DNA from 4 places in the Metabacillus flavus genome. Region 3 is predicted to be linked to each of the others. Evidence: riboswitches for the same ligand, from Rfam matches in the RefSeq annotation. Region 3 holds a riboswitch; each other region holds the start of a gene.
What was found. A riboswitch is a leader RNA that binds a small molecule or an ion and turns the genes downstream of it on or off. The one in region 3 is predicted to bind S-adenosylmethionine.
Positions count from the first base shown of each region.

Region 1: linked by a shared signal. The riboswitch ahead of J9317_RS06180 (bifunctional homocysteine S-methyltransferase/methylenetetrahydrofolate reductase) and the one ahead of mtnK (S-methyl-5-thioribose kinase) in region 3 are both predicted to bind S-adenosylmethionine.
Region 2: linked by a shared signal. The riboswitch ahead of J9317_RS16940 (methionine ABC transporter ATP-binding protein) and the one ahead of mtnK (S-methyl-5-thioribose kinase) in region 3 are both predicted to bind S-adenosylmethionine.
Region 4: linked by a shared signal. The riboswitch ahead of J9317_RS04560 (Na+/H+ antiporter NhaC family protein) and the one ahead of mtnK (S-methyl-5-thioribose kinase) in region 3 are both predicted to bind S-adenosylmethionine.

Region 1 covers NZ_JAGVRK010000001.1:1,193,858-1,197,781, forward strand. Annotated here, with positions in the region: gene metH (methionine synthase) at 1-464, opposite strand, end outside; gene J9317_RS06180 (bifunctional homocysteine S-methyltransferase/methylenetetrahydrofolate reductase) at 448-2,304, opposite strand; SAM riboswitch class I at 2,371-2,483, opposite strand; gene J9317_RS06185 (YajQ family cyclic di-GMP-binding protein) at 2,807-3,298, opposite strand; gene J9317_RS06190 (CvfB family protein) at 3,890-3,924, shown strand, end outside.
Region 2 covers NZ_JAGVRK010000001.1:3,281,077-3,285,000, forward strand. Annotated here, with positions in the region: gene J9317_RS16930 (MetQ/NlpA family ABC transporter substrate-binding protein) at 78-908, opposite strand; gene J9317_RS16935 (methionine ABC transporter permease) at 920-1,588, opposite strand; gene J9317_RS16940 (methionine ABC transporter ATP-binding protein) at 1,581-2,606, opposite strand; SAM riboswitch class I at 2,700-2,812, opposite strand; gene J9317_RS16945 (O-acetylhomoserine aminocarboxypropyltransferase/cysteine synthase family protein) at 2,919-3,924, opposite strand, start outside.
Region 3 covers NZ_JAGVRK010000001.1:1,400,010-1,403,933, reverse strand. Annotated here, with positions in the region: gene J9317_RS07250 (pyridoxal phosphate-dependent aminotransferase) at 1-1,047, opposite strand, end outside; gene J9317_RS07245 (carbon-nitrogen family hydrolase) at 1,151-1,957, shown strand; SAM riboswitch class I at 2,035-2,197, shown strand; gene mtnK (S-methyl-5-thioribose kinase) at 2,294-3,487, shown strand; gene mtnA (S-methyl-5-thioribose-1-phosphate isomerase) at 3,506-3,924, shown strand, end outside.
Region 4 covers NZ_JAGVRK010000001.1:854,826-858,749, forward strand. Annotated here, with positions in the region: gene bcaP (branched-chain amino acid transporter BcaP) at 1-60, shown strand, start outside; gene J9317_RS04550 (YqzG/YhdC family protein) at 146-475, shown strand; gene J9317_RS21005 (hypothetical protein) at 581-763, shown strand; SAM riboswitch class I at 947-1,055, shown strand; gene J9317_RS04560 (Na+/H+ antiporter NhaC family protein) at 1,193-2,539, shown strand; gene J9317_RS04565 (acyltransferase) at 3,225-3,924, shown strand, end outside.

The DNA of each region.
Region 1 (3,924 bases), 210 kb from region 3:
TCTGAGCCGCCGTCAATCAGTCCCCGCGCCTGTTCTTCATAATTGTCGATTAACCGGTCAAACGTCGTGCCTCCTGTGACGGATAATGTTTTGGTCGTCGGTCCCATGGAGCCGGCGACATACCGCGGACGCTCATCTGTCGAAAAAGCTTCCGCAGCCTGTTTGGCAAGCTGTGCCCCCTTGAAATTGATTTCATAGGCAAGGTGCCCGAGCTCGTATTCATCTAAAACAATGGCGGTTCCGCCGAAGGTATTCGTTTCAATAATATCGGCCCCAGCCTGCAAATACGTTTCATGGATTCGGGAAATGACGTCAGGCATGGTTAAGGTCAAATATTCATTACACCCGTCATAAGCCTCTCCGCCAAAATCATCTGCCGTTAAATTAGCGTCTTGAATCATCGTTCCCATTGCGCCGTCTAGTACTAGAATTCTTTTTGCGATTTGTTCACGAATGCTGGACATGTGAAAACTCCCTTTCTGAACGCTGCTTCTCTTTTTCCCGGATGTACTCTGCCAGTTCGACTGAGTATTCGTATTTTAAAAACGGCGTAATCAGATAAATGCCGTTAAATAAGTCAAATGCCGCATCAATCAGGTCTTTTGCAATCGCAATGCCTTCTTTTTTTGATTGAATAGGATCCCCGCCCGCTTTTGCCATCGTTTCACGAATGCTGTCAGAAAGCTTGATGCCTGGGATTTCATGATGAATAAATTCTGCGTTCCGGCTGCTTGTCAGCGGCATGATGCCGATATACAGCGGTGCAGTCAGATGCTTGACCGCTTCATGCACCTCTTCCATCTGCTGGATGGAATAAATCGGCTGAGAGATAAAATAATCCGCTCCGCAGGCAATTTTTTTCTCCAGGCGTTCGGCCGCTTTATTTAAATGCCGGACATTTGGATTGAATGCTCCTGCCACAGTGAAATTCGTTTTGCCGCCAAGTGCTTTTCCTGAGTAGGATAACCCTTCATTGAACTGCTTGATCAGTGAAATCAAGTCGAAGGAGGACAGGTCATACACGGAGGTAGCACCTGGGAAATCGCCAATTTTAGAGGGATCACCTGTAATCGCCAGCACGTCCGTCAATCCAAGGGAATGAAGTCCCATTAGATGAGATTGAAGGCCAATCAAATTCCGGTCGCGGCAGGTGAGGTGAATAAGCGGCCTCATATCATGTTTTTCCTTCAGCTGGGTTCCGACAGCTGCATTGCTTACTCTCGGTGAAGCGAGAGAGTTGTCAGCAAGCGTGATGCTGTCAATACCGGTCTTTTTCAGTTCTTCGGCCCCTTTAAAAAACTTTTCCAAACCGAGCGTTTTTGGGGGATCCAGTTCGACAATAACGGACCTGCGCTCCTTAACAATTTGGTGGAGCGGGGGATAGGCAGGCTCGAGCCGTTCATGAACGGTGACGGGCTTTCGCTGCTTTACGGATTTTTCCTTGATTGGTGCAAGTCCTCTTAATGCATCAGCCATTGCCTTTATGTGTTTAGGCGTCGTCCCGCAGCAGCCGCCGATCAGCCTGGCACCTTGATTGCGGAAGGCTAGGGCGCTCTCTGCAAAGTACCCTTCATCCGATTCATACACAAGTCTTCCTTCTTCAACAGATGGAAGACTGCCATTTGGATAGACAGAGAGAAATGCTTTTTCAAGCAGCGGAACCTCTTCAAGCGATTCGAGCATGTGATACGGGCCAAGCCGGCAGTTCAGGCCGACAACATCTGCGCCGAGTGCTTCTAAGTCCTTTAAGCCTTTTTCAAGAGGTGTCCCATCCTGCAGCACACCGGTTTCATGCAGCGACACATTGGCGACAATCGGCTTATTGGTTTCTTTTCTCGCTATCTCAAGAATTGTTTTCAGCTCTTCCAAATCGTAAAATGTTTCGAGCAGAAGTCCATCGATGTCTTCATTAAGGAGTACATAAAGCTGCTCGCGGAAGCTGCGTTTCAGCTCATCCAGCGTGTGAGAGCTTTTTTTGAAAGCACGGACTCCGCCCATTGTGGCAAGAACATAAGCCTGGCTGCCTGCAGCTTTTCTCGCAAGCCGTGCCGCTTTCGAATTGATAGCCCGGATATCATCTTCCAGTCCATAGCGGGACAGTTTAATATGATTTCCGCCATATGTGTTCGTTTGAATAACCCGTGCACCAGCGTTAATGTATGCCTCATGAATGCTCTGGACCTGATCAGGGTTTGACAGATTCAACTCTTCAAAACATCGGTCAATGCCATGGGAGTATAAAAGTGTCCCCATTGCCCCGTCTGCTATTAAAATTTCATTTTGTAAATCTTCTAGAAAGCCCACCTGCTGATCCCCCCTCTAAAAAATAAAAAGCCTTCTTGTAGAAGAAGGCTTTAACATTCGGACTTCTTCTTATCTTCCAAGCACAATGCTTAGCTGGATTTAGCACCTTGGCACGCGCACTTGCATGACCGGTTGCTGAAGCGTCATCGGGCCAGTCCCTCAGCTTCTCTTGATAAGAACGATATGGAGTTGTTTAAAAATAGATTACTCCCAATTTACCTAATTTTTCGAAAACATTCAAGGGGGAAGGGGAGGTTTTTTACAATGGTACACTCATTTTCTAGGCTGAGAGCCTTCGTGAATGGCTGTTTATCAATTTATGCGTACACTTTCCAGTTTTATGATGAATTTTTGACGTTTATGATGAATTTTTCCAACTTATGATGAATTTTAGAGATATATGATGAATTTTAGAGATATATGATGAAAATTTAGAATTTATGCTGAATTGGAGGACAGTTCCGAAAAAAGACCGCTCACCCAAAGCGGTCCACGACAAAAATTATCGGTAATTAATAAATTGCACATCGATTGGAAGTTCAGCCTGTCTGATCGCCGCGATCACCTGCTGCAAATCATCACGGTTTTTTCCGGTGACGCGCACCTGGTCATCCTGAACCTGGGATTTCACTTTCAAGCCGGAGTTTTTAATTATCGTGTTAATACGCTTTGCATTGTCCTTATCGATCCCTTGAACGAGCTTGCCGCGCTGGCGTACTGTGCCGCCTGATGCACCTTCTACTTTTCCATACTGAATGTTCTTTACCGGTACTTCACGGCGAATCAGTTTGCTGATTAGCACATCTTTCAGCTGTTCAAGTTTATAATCATCGTCAGATACAAGAACAAGCTCTTCTTTTTCAAGTTTAATGTCGCTTTTGCTTCCTTTGAAGTCATAGCGGTTCTGAACTTCCTTTAACGCCACCACGATTGCATTCTGCACTTCCGGCAATTCGACCTTTGAAACGATGTCAAATGAGTTCTCCTTAGACATGTCATTCCTCCCGCGTTTTCATACTTGCACTTTACTCCACTAACCTTAAGCGAGATTCCCCTGCTGAAGGAAGTTTCACTTTATCCCGCACTAACGGGCAGTAGGGGACCGAGCCTTGGACTGGTTCACCTGCCAAATATGGAGCGTTCAATCTCATAACTGCCCGTAAGTGCCCGATTCTGTTCCACTAACCTTCAGCGAACCCCCCCGCTGAAGGAAGTTTCACTTTATCCCGCACTAACGGGCAGTAGGGGACCGAGCCTTGGACTGGTTCACCTACCAAATATGGAGCGTTCAATCTCATAACTGCCCGTAAGTGCCCGATTCTGTTCCACTAACCTTCAGCGAACCCCCCACTGAAGGAAGTTTCACTTTATCCCGCACTAACGGGCAGTAGGGGACCGAGCCTTGGACTGGTTCACCTGCCAAATATGGAGCGTTCAATCTCATAACTGCCCGTAAGTGCCCGATTCTGTTCCACTAACCTTCAGCGAACCCCCCCGCTGAAGGAAGTTTCACTTTATCCTTTGATTATAGTAGAATTAAACATGCCATACAACATGTACGCGGTACAGAAAGGTTAGGTGACTTGTGAGAGCAGGCACGTATGAACGACTGGAAATTGA
Region 2 (3,924 bases), 1.9 Mb from region 3:
ACAAATCAACGGGCTTAGTGTTTTTCAACAAGAAAAAAAGCCCCAAAAGGCAGCCTTTCGGGACTTTTTCTTCATGCTTATTTGTCTACAGGTACAACCGCACCCTCGTATTTTTCATCAATGAATTTTTTGATTTCATCAGAGTGAAGCACTTCAACAAGTGCTTTTACTTCTTTTTTATTTTCATCGCCTTTGCGGACAGCAATGATGTTTACATACGGAGAATCAGAACCTTCTAACGCAATCGCATCTTTTTGTGGATTAAGTCCTGCATCAATCGCGTAATTTGTGTTGATTAGCACTGCATCGCCCTCATCATTGTTGTAGATTTGCGGAAGAAGACTTGCTTCTACATCAGCTTTGAATTTAATATCCTTTTTATTCTCCTCAATATCTTCAACCGTAGCTTTCGTTTTGTCTACACCTTCTTTAAGCTTAATCAGGCCTTCACTCTCAAGCATAGTCAGAATTCGTCCGTGGTCTGCAACCGAGTTGCTCATGATGATTTCAGCTCCCTTAGGAAGCTTATCAAGTGATTTGTATTTCTTTGAATACACTCCAATTGGCTCGATATGAATTCCACCGGCATTCACAAAATCATAATTTTTATTTTCAGCCATCTGAGACTCAAGGTACGGAATGTGCTGGAAGTAGTTAGCATCAATTTCTTTGTCAGCAAGTGTTTTATTCGGAAGAATATAGTCCTGGAACGTTTTAATTTCCAGTTCTACTCCTTTTTTCTCTAAAAGAGGCTTAGCTTCTTCAAGAATTTCGGCGTGAGGAACGTTGGATGCACCTACAACCAATTTCCCTTTTTCTTCACTGCCTGAGCCTGAATCGGATGTCCCGCACGCCGATAATGCCAGCGCGGATACCGCAAATACTGTACTTAATAATAATTTCTTCATTTCTTTTCCCCCTAGCGTTTGTCTAGTTTTCTTGTAATGAGATCTCCAATGATTTGGAGAATAAACACAATAATTAAGATAAGAATGGTAGCTACTAACGTCACTTCATTGTTGCTGCGCTGGAAGCCTTCCAAATAAGCAAGATTCCCAAGTCCGCCGGCACCGATGACACCTGCCATAGCCGAGTATCCGACTAGAGCAATAGCGGTAACGGTAATACCTGATGCAAGGGCTGGCATCGATTCCGGCAAGAGGACCTTCCAGATGATCGTAAAGGTGGAAGCACCCATTGATCTTGCTGCTTCAATAACCCCTTTATCAATTTCCCTTAAACCGATTTCAACCATTCTTGCGTAAAAAGGCGCTGCGCCGATGATTAAAGCGGGAAGTGCAGCTTCTGCACCGAGCATAGACCCAACGAGCGCTTTTGTGAATGGAATCAAAAGGATGATTAAAATAATGAAAGGTATGGAACGAAAAACGTTCACGAAAGCTGAAATAATAATGTTTACAATCCGATTTTCCCAGACGTTTCCTTTTGATGTAAGGAATAATAGCAATCCAAGGAGAATTCCAAGAATAAAAGTTGCCAGCACCGAAACGCCGGTCATATAAATCGTTTCAGCTGCAGCCGTCCAAACCTTATCCCAATTCACTTCTGGAAATAATTGCTCAAGCATGGGCAACCACCTCCACTTCTACCTGATGATCTGATAAGAATTGTAAAGCCCGGTCCATTTCTGTTTCTTCCCCGTCAATATAAAGGAACAGTGCACCATAAGCCCCGCTTTGGGTCTGAGATATTTTACCCTGCAGGATATTCACCTTTACATCGTAGTTTTTAATTAAGCTGGTCACAACCGGCTGCTCGGTAGAATCGCCTACGAAGGTCAGCTGGACGATTCGTCCTGATGGATAAGAATCAATCAGATGGGCAATGGTTTCCTTTGTCTCTTCAGGCTCAGTAACCTGCTGGACAAATCGTTTCGTAATAGGAGCTTTAGGTTTTCTGAATACATTCAGCACCTCTCCTTCCTCAACAATTTTCCCATCTTCCATGACCGCTACCTTGTGGCAGATTTTGCGGATGACGTGCATCTCATGGGTAATGAGAACAATTGTCAGGCCCAGACGCTGGTTAATATCTACAAGCAGTTCCAGAATAGAATCCGTTGTCTGAGGGTCAAGCGCTGAGGTTGCTTCGTCACACAGCAGCACTTTCGGGTTATTAGCAAGGGCTCTTGCAATACCGACCCGCTGCTTTTGACCTCCGCTCAGCTGTGATGGATAAGCACTCTCTCTGCCTTCCAATCCGACAAGACGGACTAATTCCTTCACCCGCTCCTTTCTTTCAGAAGCAGGGATTCCTGCAATTTCAAGCGGGAATGCAATGTTGTCAGCGACTGTGCGGGACCACAGGAGATTAAAATGCTGGAAGATCATACTGATTTCCTGTCTGGCCTTCCGAAGCTTGCTTCCTTTTATCTCACCTATGCGGTTGCCTGCGACCTCAATTGTTCCCGATGTCGGAGTCTCGAGACCATTCAAAAGCCTGATCAAAGAACTCTTGCCTGCTCCGCTGTAGCCGATGATCCCAAAGATTTCCCCTTTTTGAACTTCAAGGTTTACATCATCCACGGCTGTGATACTCCCTGATTTTACAGAGTATACTTTTGAAACATTATTTAGTGTAATCACTGCACTCACCTTCTTTCTGATACGATCTGAAAAGAATAAAAAATGCCCTTCTGCATAAGTGAGCAGAAAGGCATTAAAATATAGGATACCTTTCTCTCATCTTTCAAAATGCCTCGGCATTTTGAGTGAATTGGCACCATTTCAGTCACATGACTGATGGTTGCCGGGCTTCATAGGGCACGTCCCTCCACCTCTCTTAATAAGAGAACAATTTATTATTCAGTTGGGATAGTTTGAAATTTTAAAAATATTTCAGATCTGAAAGTGAGTTTATCATGCAAAAATAAAGTTGTCAACACATAATGTATGCAACTAATTGCTTATGACAGTTAACGATCGTTTTCCCGTAGCTGCGAAAATAGCTGACTCCAGATCTTCAATGAGATCGTCTGAATGTTCAATTCCTACAGACAATCTGATCAGATCCTCGGAAACCCCGGCCTCTGACAGCTCTTCCTTGCCAAGCTGCTGATGTGTCGTGCTTGCCGGATGAATAATCAAGCTTTTGGCATCCCCGACATTCGCTACATGAGACCATAATTTCGTATGATTGATCACGGCTTTCCCTTCCTCCAAGCCCCTATCTATTCCAAAGACAATAACAGCACCCGCTCCTTTAGGCAAATATCGATCAGCAAGGCTTTTTGATGGATGGCCTTCAAGCTCCGGATACAGAACCCACTTTATGGCAGGATGGTTTTGAAGGTAGGAAACGATTTTCCTCGTATTCGCAATATGTTCCTTCATCCTGACATGCAGCGTCTCTAAACCGAGCGTGAATTGAAAGGCATTGTACGGACTTAGTGCCGGACCTAAATCCCTCAGAAGCTGAACCCTTGCCTTTACGATATAAGCGAGTTCACCGAGGGCTTCGGCAAAAACGATATTGTGGTAGCTTGGATCAGGAGTAACGAAGGCTGGAAATTTGCCTGTAGACCAGTCAAACTTGCCGCCATCTACAATAATTCCTCCAAGCGTTGTTCCATTCCCAAGCAGCCATTTTGTTGCCGAATGAACCACAATGTCCGCTCCATGGTCAATGGGTCTGAAAAGGTATGGTGTAGCAAAGGTATTATCAATGATTAAAGGGATCCCCGCTTCATGAGCAATTTCAGATACCGATGCAACATCAAGAACCTGAAGACTGGGATTTCCGATTATTTCTCCGAAAATTGCCTTCGTTTTTTGAGTGATTGCCTTCTTAAAATTCTCAGGATCTGATGCATCGGCAAAAACTGTTTTGATTCCGTATCTCGGCAATGTGTTAGCAAATAAATTATAGGTTCCGCCGTAAAGATTGGAAGCTGCGACAATTTCA
Region 3 (3,924 bases):
ATGTGCTTTTTCTAAAAGAATATCGGAAAACTCCTGTGATGTGTATCCCTCAGGCACTTTAAGCCAGGCGAAAAAACTTCCCTTGGGCGCCTGAATATCCCAGCCGATGCCGCGAAAAGCTTTTACAAGTGTATTTCTGCGGTTTTCATACATTTGGACAAGTTCTTTTGTGCTTTCGCTCTCATCGAGCAGTGCTGCCTCTGCTGCATCCTGAATGGCACCAAACACACTTACATACATGTGGTCCTGATATAAATTGATCGCATCAATAACCGACGGATTGCCTGCTGCAAATGCCACTCTCCATCCGGCCATATTGAACGTCTTGGAAAGTGTATAGATTTCGATTCCAGTTTCCTTTGCGCCGGGTGTCTGAAGGAAACTGAGGGGCTTTTCACCATCAAAACCGATCGCTCCGTATGCAAAATCATGCACCATGCAGATATGATGTTTTTTCGCCAGTTCGACTGTCTTTTCGAAAAACTCTTTGCTGGCTGCAGCTCCTGTCGGGTTGTTCGGATAGTTCAGGAACATTAGCTTTGCGGAGTCCAGAATACCAGGCGGAATTTTTGTATAATCGGGGAAAAACTGGTTTTCTTCAAGCAAAGGCATTGTGTACATCTCCGCTTCTGCCATTTCTACCCCAGACCAGTAATCCGGATAGCCCGGATCTGGTACGAGAGCAATGTCTCCTGAATTCATAAGGCATTGTGGAAGCTCAACAAGACCCGCTTTTCCCCCAAAGAGGACGGCAATTTCAGTTTCGGGATCCAATAGAACCCCATATTCTCTTTCGTAAAACTTTGCTGCAGCTTCCTTCAGCGAATGTTTCCCTCTGAAGGGAGAATACTTGTGATTGGCCGGATCGCCTGAAGCCTTTTGAAGCGCCATTACAATATGCTCAGGCGTCGGCCGATCGGGATTCCCCTGGCCGAGGTTTATCACGTCATATCCAGCTTTCACTTTGGCGGCCGCCTTCATTGCTAACGCAGCAAAGAACTGCTCAGGCAAGCGTTTTAGCAAGCGGGATGGCTCAAAAAAATTCATTTATTCCACCTTCTCAAAAAATTCTTGAAATTCTAGTCCAAAATCATATAGTGTTAATAACAAAAAGTAAAGCTAAAATTCATCTGAAGGAAGCTGGTCTGAAATGAAACATACAATCTGCTGCATTCAAATTGATATCGCATTTGGCGATCCTGCAGAAAATAAAAGGCGCGTGTCTCATGCAATGGAAGAAGCGATCAAAAAAGAGGCGCCGGACTTTCTCATCCTGCCGGAATTATGGAACACCGGCTACGATCTGACAAGACTTGAAACAATTGCAGATGAAGAAGGCAAAGATTCAAAAGTTTTCCTTTCCGAGCTTGCAAAGAAAAACAGCGTCAATTTGATTGCTGGATCTATCGCAAAAAAATCCGGCCATAAGGTCACCAATACCATGCTCATCTTTGATCGTGAAGGAACCCTGGTTCACGAGTACAGCAAGCTGCACTTATTTAAGCTGATGAATGAACATCATTACCTGACAGCCGGAAAAGAAAGCGGACTATTTACGTTAGACGGCTTAAACTGTGCAGGGTTTATCTGCTATGACATCCGTTTTCCGGAATGGATGCGCGAACATGCCTCAAATGGTGCAGAGGTGCTCTTTGTTGCTGCAGAGTGGCCACTTCCCCGCCTTCAGCACTGGAGATCCCTTCTTATAGCGAGAGCCATTGAAAATCAGGCATTTATTGTTGCCTGCAACCGCTCTGGATCTGATCCTCACAATCAGTTTGCCGGTCATTCACTCGTCATTGACCCATGGGGGAATGTAATTGCTGAAGCTGGGGAAGGTGAAGAAGTGTTAAGGGCGGAACTGGATCTCAGTGAAATTGCGGCGATTCGAAAACAAATTCCCGTTTTTGAGGACCGGCGTCCGGAATTTTATCAATCTTTTGTAAAAAGGGATTGACAGCCCCATTCCTTAGCTGGTAACATTTTCATCAAGTGATTACGAAACAATTAAAACATTCGAAAAATTAAAACATACTCTTATCGAGAGTTGGGAGAGGGAATTGGCCCGTTGACCCCAACAGCAACCGACCGTAATACCATTGTGAAATGGGGCGCAGCAGCAAGCGCCGGGGCTTATCGCTCCGCAAGGCACGGTGCTAAATCCGTCAGAAAGCAAATGCGATCTGGGAGATAAGAGGTGCGAAGACAGCCTCTTCAAGCCTCTTTCTCAAAAGGAAAGAGGCTTTTTCATGCTCATTTAGTTTTTTATCAGCACCTCAGGAGGGGAATATTTATGGCAATCGCAAACTCATCACTTTACGAACCGCTTATCGAAAGCTCCGCTGTGGCACTCGCAGTCAGGCTTGGCCTATTTGAAGACAATCTTGTTCTAAACTGTGAGGAAATTGGTGACGGAAATTTAAATCTCGTTTTCCATATTACAGAACCTAAATCAGGCAAAGGCATTATTTTAAAGCAAGCCCTGCCCTATGCAAAAGTCATTGGAGAATCGTGGCCGCTTACATTGGACCGGGCTAGAATTGAAAGCAGCGCCCTTGTAAAACAGGCAGAGCTTGCTCCGGGATTGGTTCCTGAAGTTTATTACACCGACCAGACACTTGCCATTACTGTAATGGAGGATCTTTCACATTTGCAGATTGCAAGAAAAGCACTGATTGAAAGAAAAGATGTGCCGCTGCTAGCTGAACATATCGGGAAATTTATGGCTCATACCCTTTTTTACACAAGTGATTTCGCTTTGAAACCGCATGTTAAAAAACAGCTTGTTAAACAATTTACCAATCCGGATCTATGCAAAATTACCGAGGATTTTGTTTTTACGGATCCATTCTTCGACTATGAATCAAATGATTTTGAACCGGAGCTTCGGGAGGCTGCGGAAACGCTTTGGGAGGATACACACGTAAAGCTCGAAGTCGCTAAATTGAAAAGGAAATTTTTAACAGAAGCAGGAGCGCTTCTTCACGGAGATCTGCACACAGGCAGTATTTTTGTCAGTGAAACGGAAACAAAGGTGATTGATCCTGAATTTGCTTTCTTTGGACCGATTGGATTTGATCCGGGCCAATTTATCGCAAACCTGCTTCTCAACGCTCTATCTCGTGAAGAACAGGAACAGGACTTTATTTTTGAAGCAATTGAAAAAGCATGGAACACATTTGAAGAAGAATTTACAGCTGCATGGAAAAAGGACAGCTTAGAGCGTTTTTCTGAAGTGGAAGGCTACCTTGAGCATACGCTGGAACAAATTTTCGAAGATACGATCGGATTTGCAGGATGTGAAGTCATCCGCAGGACAATCGGGCTGGCCCACGTTGCAGATCTCGATACGATTGAGCCTTACAGCCGCAGAATTGAATCAAAAATCCAAGCGCTGGAATTAGGAAAAAAATTAATCAAACAGCGCCGCAACATCACGGAACCTGGCCAGCTAAAACGTTTTTTCCGGCATGCAATTGCCCGCTAATAGGAGGATTTTACGAACATGACACAACAGCATTCTTTCACAATCCCCCGTTCTGTTGAATGGAAGGAAACCTATATTTCATTGCTTGATCAGCAAAAGCTGCCTGCCGTTACCGAATATATTGAATTAAATACGATTCAAGAGGTATGGCATGCGATCCAAACTTTAAAGGTCAGAGGGGCACCGGCAATCGGCATTACTGCTGCATTCGGTCTTGCCCTGTCTGCATCCCGCTACGAGGAAACGGAAATTGAATCCTTTCTCTCCAAACTCAATGAGGAAAAAAACTATCTGGCTGGCTCCCGGCCAACGGCTGTGAACCTTGCCTGGGCACTCAACCGTTTAACTGCCGCCTGCAGCCAAGTAAAATCGGTCAATGAAGCCAAAACCAATCTGATCCACGAAGCCATCCAAATACAGGTGGAGGATGAGGAAAC
Region 4 (3,924 bases), 550 kb from region 3:
GCCGGTTTAATTGTTTACTTCGTTTATGGAAGAAAACACAGTTTGTTAAACAAATCATAATTGGATAAAAAAGGCGTGCCGGATGCACGTCTTTTTTTTATTCGTTTGCGCAACCCTAAAAAGAAAAAGGGATGTGTCATGTACGATGAAAAAATGGATTTCCTGTTTTCTTATAGCAGGTATACTTGCAGGGATAGCTGAGCCTAGGCTTGTTTATTCAGCACACCAGCAGGAGCCCGCATATGCAAAGTGGTCTAAAATTGCTATACAAGAGGTTAAGCGTAAGTATCCGGATGCCAAGCTGCTGGATTATAAGCATATTGGCCGCGAAAAATTGGATGATGAATTGGCAGCAGAAAAATTTAAGCTCTGGATACGCCAGGGCAGCAGGGAATTCGGATTATTTGTAACAGTTGAATTTAATGAAAAGACCCAGAAAGTAAAATCCATTCATTTTAAAGAATCCGAACGTTGAAGCGGAAGCAGACCATCTGTAGTGGTCTGCTTTTTTGTAAAGGTTTCTAAATCTCAGAAAGCGGTATTAATTATTATTAGAAAATGCTTGAGACGGGGGAAACCAATGTACAGGAAGGACTTTTACGTTTTCGATGAGAATGGGCCAAAGCCTGCAGTTATTCGGAATTATAAGGAAACAGATTTTGAAGGACTGATTGCCATTCAGCAGAAGATACGGAGGGCTAATGGAATGGAAAAGTCCTTTTTTGAATCAATAGTAATAATTGTAAATATTCGAGTGCTATAATAATTGTCTGAAAACGATACAGTGCCCTTTTATATTAGAAATGAAAGGGTTTTCTATTTTTTGAATAGGAATATTATTTTCTTGAAAAAGTAAAATTCGCATCTTATTTTGTTTGACATTTATCCTGTCAGCCCTTAAGGTAGTAAAAGATTGTTTTTGAAAAGCCAATAAATTAATTCGAACTTCTTATCATGAGAGGCGGAGGGACTGGCCCTGCGATGCCTCGGCAGCGGACTTTTTTTGAAGAGTGCTGTGCCAAATCCAGCAAGCTCCAGAGCTTGGAAGATAAGAAGAGTGTCCTGAAAATTGTGTATTAAGGCCTCTTCTTAAAAGGATAAGAAGGGGTCTTTTTTATAAGGCGGATCTTCCGGCAGCAGGTGATGATAACCAGCAATGCTGGAAAAACAGAATAGCAGCGAGGTGGAGAAAATGGATTTAAATAACGGAACGAAAAGAAATCCGCTGGCTTTATTGCCATTGCTGATTTTTATATCGCTATTTATTTTAGCAGGTGTGATCACTGGGGACTTCTATAAGCTTCCGATGGTTGTAGCGATTCTTGTGGCAGTTGCAGTTGCCCTTTTTATGAATAGAAAAGAAAATTTGACATCAAAAGTTGAACGCTTTGCGAAGGGTGCAGGACATCCTGATATTATGATTATGGTATTTATCTACATCCTGGCCGGCGCTTTCTCGGAAGCGGCAAAAGGAATGGGTGCGGTAGAGTCGACAGTTAACCTGGCTTTAACGTATTTTCCTCAAAGCTTTTTAGTAGTAGGACTTTTCATCATTGCAGCATTTGTCTCAATCTCAATGGGTACATCAATGGGAACTATTGCAGCTCTTGGACCGATTGCAGCAGGAATCAGCGGTGAGACAGAAATTCCGGTTGCTCTGGCTGTTGCTTCTGTTATTGGGGGAGCGATGTTCGGAGACAATTTATCGTTTATTTCCGATACAACGATTGCAGCCGTACGCTCACAGAAAACCGAAATGCTGGACAAGTTTAAAACGAACTTTTTCATCGTCCTGCCGGCAGCAATTGTTACAGTTATCGTCCTGGTTGCCATTTCACTTGGGATGGATTCAGCAGTCGAACCAAAGGAGTTCAGTTTTGTAAAATTGCTCCCTTACATTGGGGTGCTCATCGCAGCACTCGCCGGGTTGAATGTTGTCGCCGTACTGGGCGGGGGAATTGTCTTAACAGGTGTTATCGGTCTGGCAGACGGAAGCTTCAATATCCTGACCTTCTCTCAAACCATGATGAAAGGCATCTCTGGAATGTCAGAGCTTATCATCCTGTCCGTCCTTATTGGAGGTATGGTAGAACTCATCAAGCATAATGGAGGAATTGCCTTCCTGCTGAACGCTATGACGAAAAACATCCGTACAAAAAAAGGCGCAGAGTTTGGAATTGCCGGACTTGTCAGTGCAACAAACCTATCAACTGCGAATAACACGATCTCAATTATCACAGCAGGACCGCTTGCGAAAAATATTGCCGATCAGTACGGCATAGATAAAAGAAAATCAGCAAGCATCTTGGATATTTTCTCTTGCAGTGTGCAGGGGCTGATTCCATACGGTGCCCAAATGCTGGCAGGGGCTCAGCTCGTAAAAGCTTCTCCGCTCAGCATTCTTCCGTACACATTCTATCCGATGCTGACTCTTCTATGCGGTATATTAGCCATAGCATTCGGCTTGCCAAGACTGAAACCGAAAGCTGGACACCGCCAAGCTGAAGCGGGAGAGATGAAAGAGAACTATACCAATTGATATTAAGAGCGGTACCCTTTTTCCAGGGTATCGCTTTTTTTAGTTGATAGAAGGCTGTGAGCAGCTTAGATATAACAAAATGGAGTTTGGAAACAATCCATAAATAGTACAGTTGAGGAATAGGTAAATAAGGGGCAGGAACGGCTAAATAACGTGCGCCGGCGGACAGAAAATGAAACAGCTAAATTTGGTTCCCGAACGGCTAAATAAGCGGGAGGAACGGCTAAATTGAAGAGCCGAACGGCCAAATAACGTGTGCCATCAAACAGAAAAAAATGTACCGGCTAAATAAGTGCTGGGAAGTTCGGAACAGCCAAATAGCGTGCGCCATTTGAAAAAAGTTTTCGGTGAGCACTTCAAAAATCAGCTGTTTGCCCTTTTAACTCCAAATTCCGACAAATTTCGCAAAGGATTGATTAGGTTTCATTAGAAACCTTGATAAACCGCTATTCTGCCTTTTACAACAATTAATGACAAAAACACCATTTTGCAAACATTTATGTTTAGTGATGACTATTTGCTTATGCAGGATGGCAGGGAGATAGCGCTTACAAGTGGAATGTCTCTATCTTAAGACCTTGCATCCAAAACGAGACCAAAGAAGCCTTTTAATAGAACGCCACCATTTCGGCCGCTTTTCAGATTAAAATGATGAAGGAGTCTTTTTAATAAAGGAGTGATCGTTATGGCAAAAGAGGCCAGTCAGAAGAGCGGTAAATCTTATTTGTTTGAAATTCATTTCCTGCGTGCCTTTGCTTGTTTAGCTGTTGTGGCGGTACACGTTTCCGCAACGAATTCTGGTATGAATAACGATACGTATGACTGGTTTTCGTATTTTCTGAACCAGATCGGCCGTTTCGGGACACCAATTTTTGCGGTCATCAGCGGTTTTCTTTTGTTTTTTCAGGTTCGGAATAAAGGATTTCAATTTGGGAAGTTTATGAAATCACGTTTTTCGAAGGTTATTATTCCTTTTATTTTATGGAGTGTTGCATATCGTTATATGATGTACGTTTATAACGGCCAGGGAATTGGCGATCCGATAGAGGAAATCGGGGGGTTTATTCAAGGAAATGCGTTTTATCATTTGTATTTTATTTCAATCGTAGTGCAATTTTATCTTGTTTTTCCACTTCTTCAAAAGCTGTTTAGAACGCAAACGACGATTCTTATTTTCTTGTTTATTTCCTTCTTAATTAGTTACAACCTATACGGAATTAAACCTCCGTTTGAGGGTCCGATTGGAGAATTCATTGCAAGCAAGTCGTTTATGCCGATCTGGATTTTCTACTTTGCCTTCGGTGCATTCCTTGCCTATTACTGGGAAGGGATCCGCAATTTTGCGCAGAAGCGCCCGGTTCAAATGCTTATTCTCGCTCTTGCCG